Regions from separate parts of the Streptomyces sp. NPDC002623 genome, predicted to be linked through region 2. Evidence: predicted binding sites of a transcription regulator. Region 2 holds the regulator's gene; each other region holds the start of a gene.
What was found. The regulator HrcA, encoded in region 2, represses chaperone genes, less so after heat shock. The targets are predictions, from matches to a motif close to TTNGCACTCNGNNNNNCNGAGTGCNAA.
Positions count from the first base shown of each region.

Region 1: the regulator HrcA is predicted to act here: its motif matches at 3,132-3,158, upstream of groL (chaperonin GroEL).
Region 3: the regulator HrcA is predicted to act here: its motif matches at 2,225-2,251, upstream of groES (co-chaperone GroES).

Region 1 covers NZ_JBSFWB010000007.1:133,467-138,255, reverse strand. Annotated here, with positions in the region: gene ACWD4O_RS14990 (acyltransferase family protein) at 1-740, shown strand, start outside; gene groL (chaperonin GroEL) at 1,348-2,970, opposite strand; gene ACWD4O_RS14980 (cold-shock protein) at 3,352-3,558, opposite strand; gene ACWD4O_RS14975 (MoaD/ThiS family protein) at 4,043-4,318, opposite strand; gene thrC (threonine synthase) at 4,371-4,789, opposite strand, start outside.
Region 2 covers NZ_JBSFWB010000006.1:53,110-57,898, forward strand. Annotated here, with positions in the region: gene hemW (radical SAM family heme chaperone HemW) at 1-387, shown strand, start outside; gene ACWD4O_RS12595 (DUF3097 domain-containing protein) at 474-1,292, opposite strand; gene ACWD4O_RS12600 (MBL fold metallo-hydrolase) at 1,327-2,049, opposite strand; gene hrcA (heat-inducible transcriptional repressor HrcA) at 2,245-3,261, shown strand; gene dnaJ (molecular chaperone DnaJ) at 3,262-4,398, shown strand; gene ACWD4O_RS12615 (nitronate monooxygenase) at 4,554-4,789, shown strand, end outside.
Region 3 covers NZ_JBSFWB010000048.1:24,585-29,373, forward strand. Annotated here, with positions in the region: gene groL (chaperonin GroEL) at 35-1,660, opposite strand; gene groES (co-chaperone GroES) at 1,772-2,080, opposite strand; gene ACWD4O_RS43465 (polysaccharide deacetylase family protein) at 2,323-3,021, opposite strand; gene ACWD4O_RS43470 (polysaccharide deacetylase family protein) at 3,144-4,037, opposite strand; gene ACWD4O_RS43475 (class I SAM-dependent methyltransferase) at 4,340-4,789, shown strand, end outside.

The sequences.
Region 1 (4,789 bases), on a different contig from region 2:
TACTGGCGGTACTGGCTTCGGCGAGTGCGGCGGCGGGGGTCGCACTCCCCGCCTCCGCCCTGTCCGACCGGCTCGGCGCCGGCTCCCTGATCGCCTTCACCGCGATGGCCCTGCTGCTCGCCGTCTGCTGCGCGAGTTCCGCCTCCCGGGCGCTGCAGGTCTTCGGAGGCGTCCTGGGCGGCCTGCTGGCACTGGCCCTGGTCGCCCTCAACGGCACGGTCCCCCTGTGGGAGGGCCTGGTCATCCTCGCGGTGATGTTCCTCGGCACGGTCGTCCACCGAGCCGAACACGGCCGGACCACCTGGCGGTACGCGGCCGCCACGGCCGTCGTCGTGATCGGCTGCGCGGTGGCGAGCGCGTCCTGGCACGGCGACGGAACCCATGCCACCCAGCGCGGCTGGATCACGGCCTTCCTGCTGGCCGTCCTCACCTTCGGCATCGGCCTGGCGCTGCGCGACCGCCGCATCCCGCGCGCGCTGGCCGCACTGGGCACGATCAGCTACTCGCTCTACCTCGTGCACCCCGCCCTCCTGGCGATCACCGACGCCACGATCGGCCGCCGCCCCCACGACAACCCTCTGCTCGAAGCGGCGTTCCTCGCGGCACTGCTCCCCCTGAGCGCACTGACCTACCGCTACATCGAGGCCCCGGCCCAGAGATGGGGCCGCCGACTGGCGCATGCGAGGCGCCCCCGAAGCTCAAGCACCCAGCGCCGAGCCCTCTTTGTTCGGATTGGGTAGTGGGCCTCAACCCACCCTCCCACCCGGCGAGTTGACGCGGAGCGACCGACTTGCCACGGAAGGTCACCAAGCTCTGGCGTGCGGATGACGAAACAGCCCCCGCCAGGTGCTACCAACACCTGCGGGGGCCTGACCTACAAGATCGAGAGAAGTTCGATCCGTGGCTTCAAGCAAGCTCAGTGCCGCCCCTCTCCCCGTGCACGCATCCCCGCACCCGATGGCCAATCCGGGTTACGGAAAGCGCTCCGCACCGGGCCAACTCCGCCGCACCCATCACGACTTCGCGCACCTCCCGCCCCGCGAGGCGGCCATCGCCCCACCCGCTCCCGCGCAGGCCCTGCCAGGGGGCGTGTGTCGCGGCTGCCGAGGCGAACGCGCACCCGCCCACTCCCACACGCCTCTCTCTGCGTCGGCAATCCACTCCCGCACGGCCGAGATCCGTGCGGCGATGTCCCTGGGACCACGAGAAAGGACACCCGGATGACCGCACCTACGGTCCGGCGTCATTACCCCGGGGCACGCCGACTGAAACGCCCGAGGGCGGCACCCCCCGTTTCCGGGAAGTGCCGCCCTCGGTGTGAAGGACAGGCGATCGGCCAGAGGTCGATCAGAAGTCCATGTCACCGCCCGGCATGCCGCCGCCGGCCGGCGCGGACGCCTTCTCCGGCTTGTCGGCGATGACGGCCTCGGTGGTGAGGAACAGCGCGGCGATGGAGGCCGCGTTCTGCAGCGCGGAACGCGTCACCTTCGCCGGGTCGATGATGCCCTCGGCGATCATGTCGACGTACTCGCCGGTCGCAGCGTTCAGGCCGTGACCGACCTGGAGGTTGCGGACCTTCTCCACGACGACGCCACCCTCGAGACCACCGTTGATGGCGATCTGCTTGAGCGGGGCCTCCAGGGCGAGCCGCACGGCGTTGGCGCCGGTCGCCTCGTCACCCTCGAGCTCCAGCTTCTCGAAGACGGCGGAGGCCTGGATGAGCGCCACGCCACCACCGGCGACGATGCCCTCCTCGACGGCGGCCTTCGCGTTGCGGACGGCGTCCTCGATGCGGTGCTTGCGCTCCTTGAGCTCCACCTCGGTGGCGGCGCCGGCCTTGATGACCGCGACACCGCCGGCGAGCTTCGCCAGGCGCTCCTGCAGCTTCTCGCGGTCGTAGTCCGAGTCGCTGTTCTCGATCTCGGCGCGGATCTGGTTGACCCGACCGGCGACCTGGTCCGAGGAGCCGGAGCCGTCGACGATGGTCGTCTCGTCCTTGGTGATGACGACCTTGCGGGCCTTGCCCAGCAGGTCCAGGGAGGTGTTCTCGAGCTTGAGACCGACCTCCTCGGAGATGACCTCGCCACCGGTGAGGATGGCGATGTCGTTCAGCATCGCCTTGCGGCGGTCGCCGAAGCCCGGGGCCTTGACCGCGACGGACTTGAAGGTGCCGCGGATCTTGTTGACGACCAGGGTCGACAGGGCCTCGCCCTCGACGTCCTCGGCGATGATCAGCAGCGGCTTGCCCGACTGCATGACCTTCTCCAGGAGCGGGAGCAGGTCCTTGACGTTCGCGATCTTGGAGTTCGCGATCAGGATGTACGGGTCGTCGAGGACGGCCTCCATACGCTCCATGTCGGTGGCGAAGTACGCCGAGATGTAGCCCTTGTCGAAGCGCATACCCTCGGTGAGCTCCAGCTCCAGACCGAAGGTCTGGGACTCCTCGACGGTGATGACGCCTTCCTTGCCGACCTTGTCCATCGCCTCGGCGATGAGCTCGCCGATCTGGGTGTCGGCGGCGGAGATGGAGGCCGTGGAAGCGATCTGCTCCTTGGTCTCGACATCCTTGGCCTGCTCCAGCAGGGCACCGGAGACGGCCTCGACGGCCTTCTCGATACCGCGCTTGAGAGCCATCGGGTTGGCGCCGGCGGCCACGTTGCGCAGACCCTCGCGCACCAGGGCCTGGGCCAGGACGGTCGCGGTCGTCGTGCCGTCACCGGCTACGTCGTCCGTCTTCTTCGCGACTTCCTTGACCAGCTCGGCGCCGATCTTCTCGTACGGGTCCTCGAGCTCGATCTCCTTGGCGATGGAGACACCATCGTTGGTGATCGTGGGGGCGCCCCACTTCTTCTCGAGGACGACGTTGCGGCCCTTGGGGCCGAGCGTCACCTTCACGGCGTCCGCGAGCTGGTTCATGCCGCGCTCGAGGCCGCGCCGTGCCTCCTCGTCGAACGCGATGATCTTGGCCATGTGAAGTGGTCCTCCCGGACTGGGGTGGATTGCTCCGGACCGCGCTGGCGCCCGCGACGGACGGCTCGCCGGCCTGGCGGTTCCTTGCCCCACCTGGCCTGCGGGCCTCACCGACCCGGTCCTCGTTGTCACTCTCACCTTCAGAGTGCTAACGCCAATGATTAGCACTCGGCATAGGTGAGTGCAAGCTACTCGGGAGGATCCGCAGGTGAACAACGGTGCGACCAGAGGGGCGCGGGAGGCTCCGGACGCACCGGACGCACCGGACGCACCGGACGCACCGGACGCACCGGACGCACCGAAGGGCTCGTACCCCCCCAGGAGGTACAAGCCCTTCGGATGTGACGTACAGAAGAACGACGCTGTCAGTCGGCGCGCGCTTCAGCCGGTCGCGAGACGGACCATGTCCGCCTGCGGCCCCTTCTGACCCTGCGAGATCTCGAAATCGACCCGCTGACCCTCTTCCAGGGTGCGGTAGCCGTCCATCTGAATCGCGCTGTAGTGGACGAAAACATCCGCACCACCGTCGACCGCGATGAAGCCGTACCCCTTCTCCGCGTTGAACCATTTGACGGTGCCCTGAGCCATGCCTAACTCCCCTATTACTGGCCCTTGCACAGATCCACACTTCGCGGATCCGGGTCAGACCTCACCCCCCAACGATTGGGGGCGTGCGCCGGAACGCGTCGACCGCGGCTGAATGTATCTGTCCAACTGCCCTCTGCAACAGGTCACTTGGACGAGAATTCTGGACGCAATGGATCCGGAATGTGGCGAGAATTCGCCTGAATTCAGGGCAAGTCGGGCCCCATGAAAGCCACAAAAGCCGCGAAAGGTATACACACTTTGGCTGCTTCTTATCGGGCACGGGGCAGAAATCAAAGACTCCGGATCCGGTGATCCGGACCGGGTTCCCCAACTGTACCGCGCTCAACCACACTGAATTGCCCCCTCCGCTTCTATCGCGGAGAGGGCAATTCGATGAACGCTCGGTAATCGCTGTTACCGACGGTTACTACCAACGGGTACTGAACAGCGGTCAGTCACTGCCCGGCCGCCGCCCGGCCGCCGCTCAGCCGCCCGCGACCGCCGGGATGATCGAGACGCCGGCGCCGTCCGGAGTCGGCGTCTGAAGCCCCTGCTCGAAGCGGACGTCGTCGTCGTTGACGTACACGTTGACGAACCGACGCAGCTTGCCCTGATCGTCGAGAACGCGGGCGGCGATGCCGGTGTGGTTCTTCTCGAGGTCGGCGATGACCTCGCCGAGGGTCGCCCCCTCGGCCTTCACCTCGGCCGAGCCGCCGGTGTAGGTGCGCAGGATGGTGGGGATGCGGACGGTGACGCTCATGACTTTCGACCTCCGGTCAGGTGGAGCGCCCCGCGGGGGCGCGGGGCAGTGACTAGCCGAGACCCGCGTCGCGGAACGACTCGAGGTTGGGGCGGATCGTCGCGGTCAGTCCCGTGCCGGCCACCGCGTCGAGCGTCTTGAGACCGTCGCCCGTGTTCAGCACGACCGTCGTGAGCGTCGGGTCGAGCAGACCGTTCTCGATCAGCTTGCGCGTCACACCCACCGTCACTCCACCGGCGGTCTCCGCGAAGATGCCCTCGGTCCGCGCCAGCAGCTTGATCGCGTCGACGATCTGCTCGTCCGTCACGTCCTCCACCGCACCGCCGGTACGACGCGCGATGTCGAGCACGTACGGACCGTCCGCCGGGTTGCCGATGGCCAGCGACTTGGCGATGGTGTTCGGCTTCTGCGGACGGACGACGTCGTGCCCCGCCTTGTACGCGACGGACACCGGGCTGCAGCCCTCGGCCT
Region 2 (4,789 bases):
GGGCGCTGCCTGCACAACGAGCTGTACTGGCGCGGCGCCGACTGGTGGGGCGCGGGGCCGGGCGCCCACTCCCATGTCGGCGGGGTGCGCTGGTGGAACGTCAAGCACCCGGGGGCGTATGCGGCGGCGCTGGCCGCTGGGCGCTCGCCGGGCGCGGGGCGGGAGCTTCTGTCCGACGAGGACCGGCGGGTCGAGCGGATCCTGCTGGAGCTGCGGCTGCGGGAGGGCGTGCCGCTGGCCCTGCTGAAGGAGGACGGCCTGGCGGCCTCCCGACGGGCGCTGACGGAGGGACTGCTGGCCGCGGAGCCGTATGACGAGGGCCGAGCCGTGCTGACGCTGCGCGGGCGGTTGCTGGCGGACGCGGTGGTGCGGGATCTGGTGGACTGAGGGTTTTCGCCCCCGCCGCCCCTTCCCGTCCCGTCCCTGGGGGCTGCGCCCCCAGACCCCCGCTTTCGGCCTGGACGGCCTCGTCCTCAAGCGCCGGACGGGCTGGTGGCAGTCACGAAGTCGATCAGTTCCTCGACCCTGCCCAGCAGCTCCGGCTCCAGGTCCCGGTACGAGCTCACCCGCGCCAGGATCGCCTGCCACACCGCCCCCGTGTTCTCCGGCGGCCAGCCCAGCGCGCGGCAGACACCTGTCTTCCAGTCCTGGCCGTGGGGGACGCGGGGCCATGCCTCGATGCCCACGGACGACGGCTTCACCGCCTCCCAGACGTCGATGTACGGGTGGCCCACGACCAGGGCGTGCTCGCTGGTGACCGACCGGGCGATACGCCATTCCTTCGTGCCGGGGACGAGGTGGTCCACCAGGATGCCCAGCTTCGCGTCCGGGCCCGGCGCGAAGTCGGCGACGATCTTCGGGAGGTCGTCCACGCCCTCCAGGTACTCCACGACCACGCCCTCCACGCGCAGGTCGTCGCCCCAGACCTTCTCGACCAGCTCGGCGTCGTGCCGGCCCTCGACGTAGATGCGGCCGGCGCGGGCCACACGCGCGCGTGCGCCGGGGACGGCGACCGAGCCGGAGGCGGTGCGGGTGGGGCGTACGGGACCGGCTGACGGGCGTACGAGCGTGACGACGCGGCCCTCCAGCAGGAAGCCGCGGGGCTCCAGCGGGAACACGCGGTGCTTGCCGAAGCGGTCCTCCAGGGTCACCGTGCCCGCCTCGCAGCGGATCACCGCGCCGCAGAAGCCGGTGCCGGGCTCCTCCACCACCAGGCCGGGCTCCGCCGCGACCTCGGGGACGGGCCGGGGCTTCTTCCAGGGCGGGGTCAGATCGGCGGAGTACTGGCGCATTCGGATGACGATAGGAGAAGCCGTGACCGGATGACTACGACACGCCGAATCGTGCCGCCAGCGCGTCCCGCTGCGCCCGCACGAACGCCGCGTCCACCACCGCCCCGTGCCCCGGCACGTACAGCGCGTCCTCGCCGCCGAGGTCCAGGAGCCGGTCGAGGGCGGCGGGCCAGTGGGAGGGGACGGCGTCCGGGCCCGCCTGCGGTTCGCCGGACTCCTCGACCAGGTCGCCGCAGAAGACCACCTCCGGTGAGCCGGGGGCGGCGGGGACCAGGATCGCCAGGTCGTGGGCCGTGTGGCCCGGGCCCACGTTCGCCAGCAGGACCTGGCGGCCGTCGCCCAGGTCCAGGGTCCACTCGCCGCAGACCAGGTGGCGGGGCCGGACGAGCGTGTCCACGGCCTCCGTCGCCGCGGTCTCGTCCAGGCCGTTGCGCACCGCGTCCGCCCGCAGTTCCTCGGCCGACACGGAATCCACGCCCACCGCTGCGAAGACCTCCGCGCCGGCGAACGCGGCTGCCCCGAAGACATGGTCGAAGTGGGGATGGGTGAGCGCGAGATGGGTCACACGCCCGCCGGTGAGCTCCTCGGCCTGCGCCCGCAGCCGGGCTCCCTCCGCGAGGCTCGACCCCGCGTCGACCATCAGCACCGCGCCCGCCCCGACGACCAGCCCGGCCGTGCAGTCCCAGCCCGGCAGCCGGCATCGTCCGACCCCTGGCGCCACCCGCTCCCACCCGAGCTCTTCCCAAGTCACCGTCATACCGCGACGCTAGCCCCATATCGCCCCCGCCCGACCGCCTGCCGTCGGCCGACCTTGCCCCGGGTGTACCCCACAGCCGTACACTGGGCCGGGGAACGCTGGCACTCGGAAGTGAAGAGTGCCAGGGACAGTGTCAGGGCAGGTGCCGGGGCGGACGCCCAGCGGACCGGGGACGACTTCTGGAGGTGTGCGCGGTTGCTGAGTGAACGCAGGCTCCAGGTGCTGCGCGCCATCGTCCAGGACTACGTCGGCACCGAGGAGCCGGTCGGTTCCAAGGCGCTCACCGAGCGGCACAACCTCGGTGTGTCCCCGGCGACGGTCCGCAACGACATGGCCGCCCTGGAGGACGAGGGGTTCATCGCCCAGCCGCACACCAGTGCCGGGCGGATCCCCACGGACAAGGGCTACCGGCTGTTCGTCGACAAGCTGGCCGGCGTCAAGCCGATGACCGGTCCGGAGCGCCGGGCCATCCAGAACTTCCTCGACGGCGCCGTCGACCTCGACGATGTGGTGGCCCGGACCGTTCGGCTGCTCGCGCAGCTCACCCGGCAGGTCGCCGTCGTGCAGTACCCGTCGCTGACCCGCTCGACCGTGCGGCACGTGGAGCTTCTCTCGCTCGCGCCCGCGCGCCTGATGCTCGTGCTGATCACGGACACCGGGCGGGTCGAGCAGCGGCTCGTGGACTGCCCGGCCCCCTTCGGGGAGACGTCTCTGGCGGATCTACGCGCGCGGCTCAACAGCCGGGTCGCGGGCCGCCGCTTCGCGGACGTGCCGCAGCTGGTCGAGGACCTGCCGGAAGCCTTCGAGGCGGAGGACCGCGGCACGGTCACGACGGTGCTCTCCACCCTGCTGGAGACGCTCGTCGAGGAGAACGAGGAGCGGCTGATGATCGGCGGAACCGCCAATCTCACCCGCTTCGGACATGACTTTCCCCTCACCATCCGGCCCGTCCTGGAGGCCTTGGAGGAGCAGGTCGTGCTCCTCAAGCTCCTTGGCGAGGCGGGAGATTCGGGCATGACCGTACGCATCGGTCACGAGAACGCCTATGAGGGACTCAACTCCACTTCAGTGGTGTCGGTCGGCTACGGTTCGGGCGGCGAGGCAGTCGCCAAGCTCGGCGTGGTCGGACCGACCCGCATGGATTACCCGGGAACGATGGGAGCGGTACGAGCGGTGGCACGGTACGTCGGACAGATCCTGGCGGAGTCGTAAGTGGCCACGGACTACTACGCCGTTCTCGGCGTGCGCCGCGATGCGTCGCAGGAAGAGATCAAGAAGGCCTTCCGGCGGCTCGCTCGCGAGCTGCACCCGGACGTCAACCCGGATCCGAAGACCCAGGAGCGGTTCAAGGAGATCAACGCCGCTTACGAGGTGTTGTCGGACCCGCAGAAGAAGCAGGTCTACGACCTGGGCGGCGATCCGCTGTCCCAGGCGGGCGGCGGAGCCGCGGGCGGCTTCGGGGCCGGTGGCTTCGGCAACTTCTCGGACATCATGGACGCGTTCTTCGGGACGGCGTCGCAGCGCGGGCCGCGCTCGCGCACCCGGCGCGGCCAGGACGCGATGATCCGGCTGGAGGTCGACCTCGAGGAGGCCGCCTTCGGCACGACGAAGGACATCCAGGTCGACACGGCGATCGTCTGTGCCACCTGCAGCGGTGAGGGCGCGGCCCCGGGCACGACCGCCCAGACGTGTGACATGTGCCGCGGTCGCGGTGAGGTGTCGCAGGTGACGCGGTCCTTCCTGGGCCAGGTCATGACCTCGCGGCCGTGTCCGCAGTGCCAGGGCTTCGGAACCGTGGTTCCCACGCCCTGCCCGGAGTGCGCCGGTGACGGCCGTGTCCGCTCCCGCCGCACGCTCACGGTGAAGATCCCGGCCGGTGTCGACAACGGCACCCGGATCCAGCTGGCGGGCGAGGGCGAGGTCGGCCCCGGCGGCGGTCCCGCGGGCGATCTGTACGTGGAGATCCACGAGCTGCCGCACGCGATGTTCCAGCGCCGCGGCGACGATCTGCACTGCACGGTCACCCTCCCCATGACGGCGGCCTCGCTCGGCACGAAGGTGCCGCTGGAGACGCTGGACGGTCTGGAGGAGGTCGACATCCGGCCCGGCACCCAGTCCGGCCAGTCGATCCCGCTGCACGGCCGGGGCGTCACGCATCTGCGGGGCGGCGGACGCGGCGACCTCATCGTGCACGTCGAGGTACAGACGCCGACCAAGCTCGACCCCGAGCAGGAGCGGCTGCTGCGCGAGTTCGCGAAGCTGCGCGGCGAGGAGCGGCCCACAGGTCAGTTCCAGCCCGGTCAACAGGGCCTGTTCTCGCGGCTGAAGGACGCCTTCAACGGGCGCTGAGCCCACCGAAAGGCAACCGAAAGCCAACCGAAAGGCACCGAAAGGTCAGCCCCAAGGGCGACCGGAAGGTACCGGCCACCGGCACTCGTGCCGGTGGCCTATGCCGATGGACGGCCGGATTCGGACTTGTTCGGAGGACGTGACAACATGCCGTCATGTCCTCCGCACTGACCGATCTCTTCCCTCATCCGATCGTGCAGGCCCCGATGGCGGGCGGTGTCTCCGTCCCGCAGCTCGTCGCGGCCGTGGCCGAGGCGGGCGGGCTCGGGTTCCTCGCCGCCGGGTACAAGACGGCCGACGGCATGTACCAGGAGATCAAGCAGCTGCGGAGTCTCACCGGCCGCCCCTTCGGCGTGAACCTCTTCATGCCGCAGCCCGAATATGCGGAGAC
Region 3 (4,789 bases), on a different contig from region 2:
CGGGCCTCAGTGCTGGTGCGTCCAGCGAACTGCGTCAGTGCGAGTGACCGTGGCTGTGACCGCCGGCGGCCGGCTCTTCCTCTTCCTTCTTCTCGACGACCAGGGTCTCGGTCGTCAGCAGGAGGGAGGCGATGGAGGCGGCGTTCTCCAGGGCGGAGCGGGTGACCTTGACCGGGTCGATGACGCCGGCCTTGACCAGGTCGCCGTACTCACCGGTGGCGGCGTTGAAGCCCTGGCCCTTGTCGAGCTCGGCGACCTTGGAGGTGATGACGTAACCCTCCAGGCCGGCGTTCTCGGCGATCCAGCGCAGCGGCTCGACGGCGGCCTTGCGGACCACGGCGACACCGGTGGCCTCGTCGCCGGTCTTGCCGAGGTTGCCCTCGAGGACCTTCACGGCGTGGACGAGCGCGGAGCCGCCACCGGAGACGATGCCCTCCTCGACCGCGGCGCGGGTCGCGGAGATGGCGTCCTCGAGACGGTGCTTCTTCTCCTTCAGCTCCACCTCGGTGGCGGCGCCGACCTTGATCACGCACACGCCGCCGGCCAGCTTCGCGAGGCGCTCCTGGAGCTTCTCGCGGTCCCAGTCGGAGTCGGTGTTCTCGATCTCGGCCTTGATCTGGCCGACGCGGCCCTGGACCTCGGAGGAGTCGCCGGCGCCGTCGACGACCGTGGTGTCGTCCTTGGTGACGGTGACGCGGCGGGCGGAGCCGAGCACGTCGACGCCGACCTGGTCGAGCTTGAGGCCGACCTCTTCGGAGATGACAGTGGCGCCGGTGAGGACCGCCAGGTCCTGCAGCATCGCCTTGCGACGGTCGCCGAAGCCGGGGGCCTTGACGGCGACCGCGTTGAAGGTGCCGCGGATCTTGTTCACGACCAGGGTCGACAGGGCCTCGCCCTCGAGGTCCTCGGCGATGATCAGCAGCGGACGCGAGGAGTTGGTCTGGATGACCTTCTCCAGCAGCGGCAGCAGGTCGGAGATCGAGGAGATCTTGCCCTGGTTGATGAGGATGTAGGGGTCCTCGAGGACGGCCTCCATGCGCTCCTGGTCCGTCACGAAGTACGGCGACAGGTAGCCCTTGTCGAAGGCCATGCCCTCGGTGAAGTCCAGCTCCAGACCGAAGGTGTTGGACTCCTCGACGGTGATGACGCCGTCCTTGCCGACCTTGTCCATCGCCTCGGCGATGAGCTCGCCGACCTGCTGGTCCTGGGCGGACAGCGCGGCGACCGCGGCGATGTCGGACTTCTCCTCGATCGGGCGGGCCGAGGCGAGCAGCTCGTCGGAGACGGCCTTGACCGCCGCGTCGATGCCCTTCTTCAGGGAGGCCGGGGAGGCGCCGGCGGCGACGTTCTTCAGGCCCTCGCGGACCAGCGCCTGGGCGAGCACGGTGGCGGTGGTGGTGCCGTCGCCCGCGATGTCGTTGGTCTTGGTCGCCACCTCCTTCACCAGCTGGGCGCCGAGGTTCTCGTACGGGTCGTCGAGCTCGACCTCGCGGGCGATCGTGACACCGTCGTTGGTGATGGTGGGAGCGCCGAACTTCTTGTCGATGACGACGTTGCGGCCCTTGGGGCCGATCGTCACCTTGACCGTGTCGGCAAGCTTGTTGACGCCGCGCTCGAGGGCGCGACGGGCGTCCTCGTCGAACTTCAGGATCTTCGCCATGGGAGCGGTTCAGCCCTCTCGGAAAACGTGGGTGAAACGAACTGCGCCCCCAGCACCCGGCATCACAAGTCGCGGGGGCCAGGGGCGCAGTTCACTGCAGAACTGGGTGAATTACTTCTCGATGATCGCGAGCACGTCGCGAGCCGAGAGGACGAGGTACTCCTCGCCGTTGTACTTCACCTCGGTGCCGCCGTACTTGCTGTACAGAACGACGTCGCCGACCTTGACGTCGAGCGGCAGGCGCTCGCCGTTCTCGAAGCGACCCGGACCAACGGCGAGGACGGCGCCCTCCTGGGGCTTCTCCTTCGCGGTGTCCGGGATGACCAGGCCAGAGGCGGTGGTCTGCTCGGCGTCGAGCGGCTGGACCACAATGCGGTCCTCGAGCGGCTTGATGGCAACCTTGGAGCTGGTGGTCGTCACGATCCGACCTCCCCCTTCGGAGATCTCACGGGGCTAACTGTCTGAGGTGGCGACCAGGTGGATCCGTCGTCGCGGGTGCCGGACCTGCCCGTCGCTATTGGCACTCTCCAGGGGGGAGTGCCAGAAGCGAGACTATGACCGCGGTTAGCACTCGGTCAAGCGGAGTGCCAATGCCTGCGGCGCGTCGGCGGGAAATCGGCCCTGAAGGGGCCTTGTCCTCGAACGCCGGACGGGCTGAGTGGCTACAGGTAGTCCTCCAGCCCGGCCACCGTCAGGCCCTGGGCCTGTGCCTGGCGCAGGAGTCGGGTCGTGCGTTCCGTCAGGCGCGGGCCCGGCGACTCGTCCGGGGCCACGGCGACGATGTCGCCGGGGTGGAGGCGGTGGGGGCCGTGGGTGTAGGTGAGGTCGGTGGGGCCCATCGAGACGCGCCACAGGACGATCGCCGCGATGCCGCAGTCGGCGGCGGCGCGCCGGGTGGTGGTGTCGTAGGCGCCGTACGGCGGGCGGAAGAGGCGGGGGCGCAGGCCGAAGCGGGAGCGGAGTTTGTCCTGCTGGCCGCAGATCTCGGCGCGCTGGCCGGCGTAGGGCAGACCGCGCAGGGCCGGGTGGTCCAGGGTGTGGTTCTGGATGTTCGCGCCGACCGACTGCAGCCGGGCGAAGTGGGCGTAGCCCGGGCCCACCACGCTGTCGGTGAGGAACATGCTCACGGGGAGGCGCAGTTCGCGGACCATGTCGATGAAGCGGGGGTCGCGTTCCGCGCCGTCGTCGTAGGTGAGGAAGACGACCTTGTCGGCGGTCGGGATGCGGTCGACGACCGGGGGGAGGGCCGTGCCCGGGCTGCCCGCCAGCGAACGGGACGGGTCCTTCGGGGCCGGGGCCAGGGGGCCCGTCAGGCCCCAGCGGCGGTAGGGGGCGGGCTCGGCCGGGGCGGTCGGGTGCACCCGGGCGGCGGCCTTCTTGCCCAGCCGTTCGATGGGGTCGACGGACTGGGCGCAGCCGGACAGGGTCGCCAGGGTGGCCGTCGTCAGGATCAACAGTACGGTCGTCAGGCCCCGCCGCGTCCTCACAGGTAGTCCTCCAGCCGGGCCACCGCGTACCCCTTGTCCGTGACCTTGTTCAGGAAGCGGCGGACCATGTCGGGCATCGTGCCCTTCCAGTCCTCGCGGCCGCGGAAGTGGCTCAGGACGATGTCGCCGGGGTGGAGGTCCTGGTCCCACTCGCGGTACTCCCAGTGGTCGACGAAGACCTCCTCCGCCCAGAGCGGGGCGTAGCGCACGCCGCAGGTCTTCGCGGCGCGCAGGCTGTCCTGGTCGTAGTTGCCGAACGGCGGCCGGAAGAGGACGGGGCGCTTGCCGTAGCGCTTCTCGATCACGTCCTGCATGCCGCAGATCTCGCGCTTCTGGCGGGCGTAGGAGAGGGCGGGCAGGTAGGGGTGGCGGAGGGTGTGGTTGTTCAGGCCCACGCCGAGGTCCTGCATCTTCTTGAAGTAGCCGTAGTCGTCCTTGACCAGGTAGTCGCTGAGGAAGGCGGTGTACGGGATCTTCAGCTCGCTCATCATGCGCAGGAACGCGGGGTCCTTCTCGGCGCCGTCGTCGATGGTGAGGAAGACGACCTTGTCCTTGGTCGGGATCGTGGTGAAGACCGGCGGGAGACCGAGTTCCTCGTGGTCGGCGACCTCGAAGCCCTTGCGGGTCGTGATCTCCGGCTTGTGCGCGGGCGGCGCGGGGGGCGTCAGCGGGACCTTCCGCAGGCCCCAGCGCCGCGCGGCGGCGACCCGGGCCTGCTGGGCGGCGCGGAGCCGGGCTGCGTACGAGTGCAGGGCGCGGGCCGGCGGTGCGGCGGGCGCCGCCTGCTCGGGCGGCTGACCCGGCGCGGGGCTGGCCCCCTTGCCCACTCCGCCGCCGAGCCCTCCCCCGGCTCCCGCACAGCCCGTCGCGATGGAGGCCAGGGTGAGCAGGCCGACGACACTCCGCAGACCGGCGCTCCGGAGGCCGACGCTCCGAGGGCCGACACTCCGAGGGTCGACGCTCCGAGGGCCGGCGCTTCTGAGACCAGCCTTGCTGAGACCGGCGCTGCGGATGCCCGTCCGAGCGCGGGGCCTCCGAAAACGTCCGCACTTGTCATCATCTTGTACGACAGATCCCATGGCGCCGGATCCTCGCAGCCGTCGCCCCGGAACCCCGCCCGACACCGCCGCCCGAGCGCCCACCGTCCACCGACTGGCCCACAGGGGCGGCCGGGGTGGCCGACAATGGCCTGGTGAACGACCTCGCTCCCCTCCTCACCCCCGAGGGCCGCGCCCTCCTCGACCTGGTGCGTGGCACCGCCCCGGCCGACGAGCTCGGCGTCGCCACCCGGTTGCGGCGCGAGCATCCCGCCGAACTGGTGTCCGCGGCGCTCGGTCAGGCGCGGCTGCGGCAGCGGGCGACGGTGAAGTTCGGGGCCGAGGACGCGGAGCGGATGTTCTTCACGCCCAACGGGGTGGAGCAGTCGACGCGGGCGAGCGTCGCCGGTTATCGGGCCGAGCGGATGAAGGCGCTCGGGGTGACCTCCGTCGCCGACCTGTGCTGCGGGATCGGCGGTGACGCGATCGCGCTCGCCCGGGCCGGGATCCGGGTGCTGGCCGTGGACCGGGACCCGTTGACGGCGGCCGCGGCGCGCGCGAACGCCGACGCGCTGGGGCTGAGCGAGCTGATCGAGGTGCGGGAG